One region of the Streptomyces sp. 63XJN7_1_ISO-PGPR-S23-121 genome, then DNA from elsewhere that is predicted to be linked to it. Evidence: riboswitches for the same ligand, from Rfam matches in the RefSeq annotation. Region 1 holds a riboswitch; the other holds the start of a gene.

The links. Region 1 has a riboswitch for cyclic di-AMP ahead of AC0VYN_RS31995 (transglycosylase family protein). Riboswitches for the same ligand answer to the same signal wherever they lie in the genome.
Region 2: linked by a shared signal. The riboswitch ahead of AC0VYN_RS02735 (transglycosylase SLT domain-containing protein) and the one ahead of AC0VYN_RS31995 (transglycosylase family protein) in region 1 are both predicted to bind cyclic di-AMP.

The regions. Positions count from the first base shown of each region.
Region 1 is NZ_CM149653.1:7,165,256-7,169,032, reverse strand. Features, by position in the region: gene AC0VYN_RS32005 (cytochrome P450 family protein) at 1-530, shown strand, start outside; gene AC0VYN_RS32000 (transglycosylase family protein) at 674-1,729, shown strand; cyclic di-AMP (ydaO/yuaA leader) riboswitch at 1,907-2,073, shown strand; gene AC0VYN_RS31995 (transglycosylase family protein) at 2,077-2,796, shown strand; gene eno (phosphopyruvate hydratase) at 3,073-3,777, shown strand, end outside.
Region 2 is NZ_CM149653.1:573,684-577,460, forward strand. Features, by position in the region: gene AC0VYN_RS02725 (GNAT family N-acetyltransferase) at 1-373, opposite strand, end outside; gene AC0VYN_RS02730 (HAD family hydrolase) at 587-1,396, shown strand; gene AC0VYN_RS02735 (transglycosylase SLT domain-containing protein) at 1,454-1,948, opposite strand; cyclic di-AMP (ydaO/yuaA leader) riboswitch at 1,952-2,117, opposite strand; gene AC0VYN_RS02740 (polyprenyl synthetase family protein) at 2,861-3,777, shown strand, end outside.

The DNA of each region.
Region 1 (3,777 bases):
TGGTCGGCAACGGCACGTACGCCCTGCTCACCCACCCCGGTGAGCGGGCCCGGCTGCAGCACTCCCTCGCCGCCGGCGACCGCGGCCTGCTGGAGACCGGCGTCGAGGAGCTGCTCCGCTACGACGGCCCGGTGGAGCTGGCCACCTGGCGCTTCGCCACCCGGGCGCTCACCATCGGCGGGCAGGAGATCGCCGCCGGCGATCCCGTCCTCGTCGTCCTGGCCGCCGCCGACCGGGACCCGGAACGGTTCACAGACCCGGACACCCTCGACCTCTCCCGCAGGGACAGCCAGCACCTCGGGTACGGCCACGGCATCCACTACTGCCTCGGCGCCCCGCTCGCCCGGCTCGAGGGGCAGACCGCGCTCGCCACGCTCCTCACCCGCCTCCCGGACCTGGCCCTCGCCGCGGATCCGGCCGATCTGCGGTGGCGCGGCGGGCTCATCATGCGGGGGCTGCGTACCCTCCCGGTGTCGTTCACACCGGTCGCGCCGCGGCCCGGGAGCAATCCGTCGCCACCGCAAACATGACACGCGCTCAGCTCTGTGATCTTCACGTGATCTGCGCGGCATGAACTTGTGACAAGCGATCATCTGCCTATACCTTCACGGATCAGCGTGGCGCCGAGCCTCACTCGCCGCGCCGTCCCCGCTGTCTCGTGAAAGGTCGTCGCATGCTCTCCGGGAACGGTCGTCACCGTCGCCCCCGCCAGGCTCCCGCCCTGGTCGTCGCTGCAGGAGTGACCGGCTCCGCCATCGCGATCCCGCTGCTGGGGGCCACCGGCGCCCACGCGGCCGACGGAACGAACTGGGACCGGGTCGCCGAGTGCGAGACGGGCGGCGCCTGGAGCCAGAACGGCGGCAACGGGTACTACGGCGGCCTCCAGCTCTCCCAGGACGTCTGGGAGCGGTACGGCGGCCTGGGCTACGCGTCGAGCGCCGACCAGGCGAGCCGTTCGCAGCAGATCGCCGTCGCCGAGAAGGTGCTCGCGGACCAGGGCATCGCCGCCTGGCCGACCTGCGGCCTGCTCGCGGGGCTGGGCAACGACTCGGGCAGCGTGACCGACGGCACCCGGGCATCGGGTGACGGGGCGTCGACGCGCAAGGATGGAACGGACGGATCGGGCACGTCCGGCTCGTCCGGTCTGACCGATTCCACCAAGTCCGTCCCTGAATCGTCCGCTTCGGCGACTCCCTCTCCGTCCCGGTCCCAGTCTCAGTCCTCGTCGCCGTCCGCGTCGGCCACGCCTGACGCCGCGTCGAGCGCGGGGGGCGAAACGGCCAAGTCCGACACGTCCTCCGCGTCCGGCGCTCCGGCGGCCGGTGGCGCGCGGGGGTCCGGCGGGGCGGACGTCACCGCGCCGAGCGGTGACGAGTCAGACAAGTCGGGGCAGAGCGGCGCCGCTTCGGCGGGCACCGGCGCCGACGAGTTCTCGACCGGCCGGCATCGCGGCGGCAACGCCGAGGAGGGCGCGGCGGACGGCCGCACCGCGGAGTCGTCCGGGCGGCACGCCTCGCGCGGCGAGGACGCCGCCCGCGGCCTCACGGACGGTTCGTACACCGTCCGTTCCGGCGACAGCCTGTGGGGTATCGCCGACTCCCTTGACCTCACCGGCGGGTGGCGCTCCCTGTACGACGGCAACAAGGACGTCGTGGGTGCCGACCCGGACCACATCCTGCCCGGTCAGACGCTCACGGTCGTGGGCGAACCGGACGAAAACCAGCGGTAGTTCGCGTCACGGTTCGCGGCTGTATGTCCGTTTTGGATCACGTGAGATATAGGTCTCAGAAGCCGTGATCGTCTTTGAAAATCCGCGGAGCGCGTGTCTACGGTCGTGACCGCTCGCCATCGCGGGCCCCGGCCGTCGCAACGCCGAATCCTGCCAGCGGCGGTACGGGAACAGTCGTCGCGTCAAGCGCCGCAGGCAGGAGCGGGGGACCCAAGGTAAGCGCCGCACCGGGCAGTTCGGCCGGAGCGGCTAGGGGTGGAGCCGAGTCCCGTGAGGGACCCGGCCGGGCAACTCAACCGGCCCGAACCCGACAGCTCACCTCGCAGGCGTCGGTGAGGGGATCAACCATGCTGTTTTCCGGCAAGGGCAAGCACCGTCGTCCGTTCAAGGCCACCCGGGTCATCGCCGTCGCCGGTGTCACCGGTGCGGCCGTCGCCGCCCCGCTGATGGCGGCCGGCAACGCCTCCGCCGCCACCGCATCCGAGTGGGACACCGTCGCCCAGTGCGAGTCCGGCGGCAACTGGTCCATCAACACCGGCAACGGTTACTACGGCGGACTGCAGTTCTCGGCGTCCACCTGGGCCGCCTACGGCGGCACGCAGTACGCCTCGACCGCCGACCAGGCGAGCAAGGCGCAGCAGATAGCGGTCGCCGAGAAGGTGCTCGCGAGCCAGGGCAAGGGTGCCTGGCCGGTCTGCGGCACCGGCCTGTCGAGCGCCGCGTACGCCGGTGGCTCCGCCGAGAGCCAGGACAGCGGCTCCTCGCAGTCCTCCAGCGGCTCCACGGCCGAGCGCTCCACCGAGCAGAAGGCCTCCCGCTCGTCCGAGCGTCCGGCCGCCGAGAAGCAGGCCGAGCCGAAGGCCGAGAAGAAGACCGTCACCACCCCGACCGGCAAGAAGGTCGAGAAGGGTGACGGCGAGTACAAGGTCGTCAAGGGCGACACGCTCAGCTCGATCGCCGCGGAGCACCACGTCAAGGGCGGCTGGGCGAAGCTGTTCGACCTGAACGACGACATCGTCGACGAGGCCGACCTCATCTACCCGGGCCAGCAGCTGCACCTCAAGTAAGCGGCGGCCCGCCCCTGCTCCCGCCCCGGTGCGTGTTCCCCCGTACGCGCCGGGGCGGGTTTTTTCACGCCCGCGGAGCCGGGGGACGGGCCGGGCGGGCCCAGTTTCCGTGAACCGCCTTTGTTCCGTTCGGAAACAATTTACTCTCGGTTCTGTCCATCGGGTGGGCGACCGGCTGGCCGATCGCCCGGAGCCGGTTAGGCTCGTCCCGCAGAGCCGCTGCGGTCCTGCGGACCCGCGTCACACCGAAGCGTCACATTGAAGAAGGAGATGCTCGTGCCGTCCATCGACGTCGTCGTAGCCCGGGAAATCCTGGACTCCCGAGGCAACCCCACGGTCGAGGTCGAGGTCGGCCTCGACGACGGCAGCACGGGGCGTGCCGCCGTTCCGTCCGGCGCCTCCACCGGTGCCTTCGAGGCCATCGAGCTCCGTGACGGCGACCCCAACCGCTACCAGGGCAAGGGTGTCGAGAAGGCCGTCCTCGCCGTCATCGAGCAGATCGGCCCGGAGCTGGTCGGCTACGACGCCACCGAGCAGCGCCTGATCGACCAGGCCATGTTCGACCTGGACGCCACCGACAACAAGGGCTCGCTGGGCGCCAACGCCATCCTCGGCGTCTCCCTCGCCGTCGCGCACGCCGCCTCCGAGGCCAGCGACCTGCCGCTGTTCCGCTACCTGGGCGGCCCGAACGCGCACCTGCTGCCGGTGCCGATGATGAACATCCTGAACGGCGGCTCGCACGCCGACTCCAACGTGGACATCCAGGAGTTCATGATCGCCCCGATCGGCGCGGAGTCCTTCTCCGAGGCGCTGCGCTGGGGCACCGAGGTCTACCACACCCTCAAGAAGGTGCTGAAGGGCAAGGGCCTGGCCACCGGCCTCGGCGACGAGGGCGGCTTCGCCCCGAACCTCGGCTCCAACCGCGAGGCCCTCGACCTCATCCTCGAGGCCGTCAAGGAGGCCGGCTACACCCCGGGCGAG
Region 2 (3,777 bases), 6.6 Mb from region 1:
CGAACAGGCCCTGCTCGGCCTCCAGGTTGTCGAAGGCGAGGCTCGACAGGGAGCAGGCCCGCAGCAGTCGGCGGGTGTCCGGGACGAGACCGGGCCGCAGCACCGCGCCCTGGCAGTCCGAGACCCCGAGTCCGATCGCCCGGCCCTGACCCAGCGGCCCGCGCTCGTGCGGCAGGAAACCGGCGGCCTCACCGCCGTCGTACAGCACCGCGACCCGCGCCCCGGGCCGGACCCGGCCCACGGCGTCGGTGAACTCCGGCTCCATGAACGGATTGCGCGGCGCCCTCGAGGCAGCGCGCAGCGCGCGCCAGCGCTCCCGTTCCCCCTCGCCCAGCTCCTCCGGCCTCAGTACACGTACACGTCCGCCGTTCAACCCGACCCCCCGATCAAGTCCCCCCTGGACAGAAGGAAGGTACCCCCGGGGCCGCCGGGAGGGTAGAAGGCGGAGCATGTTGTTGCCAACTGGTGCACAGGCCTTTAACCGCCTTTAGACGGTGTTGCGTCAGGTTTCGGACACCTGCGAACGTCCTCGTGCGCAACCGGTCGTGGGTGAGTCGGGCAGGTTCGGTGTCCGTATTCTCTGATCATGGACCGCACCGCATATGCCCTCGTCGCCACCGACCTCGACGGAACGCTGCTGCGCGGCGACGACACCGTCTCCGACCGGTCGCTGGCCGCGCTGGAGCGGGTGGCCCGGGCCGGCGCGCGGCACCTGGTGGTCACGGGGCGCCCGGCACCGAGGGTGCGCCCGCTGCTCGACGGCCTGGGCTGCACGGGGCTCGCGGTGTGCGGACAGGGCGCGCAGGTGTACGACTCCGGCGCGCACCGGATGCTTTGGTCGGTCACCCTGGACCGGGAACTGGCGGAGACCGCGCTCGGCAAGATCGAGGCGGAGGTGGGTGAGGTCTACGCCGCGGTCGACCAGGACGGGGTCGACGGACTGACGCTGATCGAGCCGGGCTACCTGATGCCCCACCCGACCCTGCCCGCGGTGCGGGTGGAGCGGCGCGACGAGCTGTGGAGCGCGCCGATCAGCAAGGTGCTGCTGCGCCACCCCGACCTGTCCGACGACGAGCTGGCGGCGACGGCGCGCGCGGTGGTCGGTTCCCTCGCGACGGTCACGATGTCGGGGCCGGGGACGGTGGAGCTCCAGCCGTGCGGTGTCACCAAGGCGACCGGCCTGGCGCTCGCCGCCGAGCACCTGGGCCTGAGCCGGCGCCGGACGATCGCCTTCGGGGACATGCCCAACGACATCCCCATGTTCCACTGGGCGGCCCGCGGGGTCGCCATGGCCGGCGCGCACCCCGAACTGAAGGCGGTCGCGGACGAGGTCACCACGACGAACGAGGACGACGGCGTGGCCGTCGTCCTCGAGCGGATCTTCGGAGCCGGCTAGGTCCCGGTCCCGTCGGAGGCCGACGGGACCGGATCACGGCCGGGTGCGGGGTACGGCTCAGTACGCGCTGAAGACGTTGTCGATCGAGCCGTACCGGTCGGCCGCGTAGTTGCAGGCGGCGGTGATGTTGGCGACCGGGTCGTACGAGTCCCAGGAGGTGCCGGCGACGTGGTACGCCTGGAAGGTCGGGTCGATCACCTGGAGCAGGCCCTTGGACGGGGTGCCGTTGACGGCGTTGATGTCCCAGTTGTTGATGGCGAGCGGGTTGCCGGACGACTCCCGCATGATGTTGCGGTGGATGCCGTCGTACGTCCCGGGGATTCCGTGCCGGGCCATGATGTCCAGCGACTCGCGGATCCAGCCGTCGAGGTTGTCCGGGTAGGCCGTGGTCGCCGCGGTGGCGGCGGTGGTCGTGGTGGCCGGCGTGGCGGCGGACGCGGTGGCGGCCCCGACGAGCGGCATGGCGAAGACGGCGGCGCCGGCGCCGGCGAGGGCGAGCTTGCGGCCGAGGCGGGCGGTGCGGGCGTGACGGTTCTGACCGTTGGCAGGCATGTGTGTGTCCCTCTCCTACGCCTGCGAGGTGAGCTGTCGGGTTCGGGCGGGGAGGTGCCCGGCCGTGCCCTGACGGGTACGGCTTCACCCCGAGCCGCTCCGGTGGTGTCCGGCGCGACGACTTACCTGGGTCCCCCGCTCCTGCCTGCGAGTGTGTCGAGTGGATGACTGTGCGTCGGGGCGGTGGCAGGATTCGGCGTCCGCCCGACAGGCCGGGAACGTATGCGAGAGCACATGTCCGGAACAAGTGCAGGAATCACTCGACGCGCCTCTTGACCTTGATCAGGGCGTTTTGAGCTGCTTGATCCTTTGCGACTGCCAAGGGCCAACTCCCCTACGGGGCAAAGGGGTGGCGGGGTTCGCGGCGCGGGTGCGGGGGGTCGCCGGGGCGTGAGCCAACTCACGGGCCTCAACAAGATCGGCAAAACGGGCATTAGGGCCAACTAGTGGCCAACCGGCCGCCGATGGGGGTCGCTTCGCCGGCGGGCGCGGGACGGGCGGCCGGGCCGGGGCTCCGTACCCTCGATCGCGCCTCGCCGCCGGTGGTCCGTCCCGGTGTCCCCGCGCGCTGTGCGGGCATCCGTTCGGAGAGGGGAGGGGGGAGAGGAGGGCGGGAGGGTGCCGAATGGGTGACGTTCCCGGGGTGCGGCCCGTTGGGAGGAATGGTGGGATCTTCGGTGGCGGTTTCCGGCGTGCCGTGTCCCGGTTCGCGCCGTTCTGGTGGCATCGGGCGGTATCTGCTCATATCGCCCGATCAAAAACATATCGCGCATGATCCAATACCGACCGGCCTGTAACGGTGGGCGCTAGCGGTGATCGAAACGTGACCGGATACGCTGACTCGAGTGGTGGCAGCGACCTATCGACAAACCAGGTAATCGCCAGTAGACACCAGCAGACAGGAGACCCCTCGTGACCGTCGTCGGGCCGTTCGGGCTGAGCGTGCGGGACCAGGCTCTGGAAGCCGATGTCCAGACCGGATTGGCGGCCGTCGAGGAAGGGTTGCTTGAGGCAACCAAAAGTGAGGTGCCGTTCATCACGGAGGCCGCCCAGCACCTGGTGCGGGCCGGCGGCAAGCGGTTCCGGCCGCTGCTGGTGATGCTCGCCTCCCGGTTCGGCGACCCCTACGCGCCCGGCATCGTGCCCTCGGCCGTGGTCGTGGAGCTGACCCACCTCGCCACGCTGTACCACGACGACGTGATGGACGAGGCCGCCGTGCGCCGCGGCGTCCCCAGCGCGAACACCCGCTGGGACAACTCGGTGGCGGTCCTCACCGGCGACTTCCTGTTCGCCCGCGCCTCCCAGATCCTCGCCGACCTCGGGCCCGAGGCGGTCCGGGTGCAGGCCCTGGCCTTCGAGCGGCTCGTCACCGGCCAGATCCTGGAGACGGCCGGCCCGCAGGACGGACGGGACCCGGTCGACCACTACCTGGACGTGCTGGGCGGCAAGACGGGGTCGCTGGTGGCGGTCTCCTGCCGGTTCGGCGCGATGATGTCCGGCGCCGACGAGACGGTCGTCGACGTGCTGACCCAGTACGGCGAGCGGCTCGGCGTCGCCTTCCAGCTCGCGGACGACGTCCTGGACATCGCCTCCGACTCCCACGAGTCGGGCAAGACGCCCGGCACGGACCTGCGCGAGGGCATCCCGACCCTCCCGGTGCTGCGGCTGCGCGAGCGGGCGGCCCGGCTGGGGCTGGCCGAGGACGTCGCCCTGTGCGAGCTGCTCGACTCCGACCTGAGCGACGACGCACGGCACGCCGAGGCGCTGCGCCTGCTGCGCGCCCACCCCGCGCTCGAACAGGCGCGGCGGGACACCGTCCGGTACGCGAA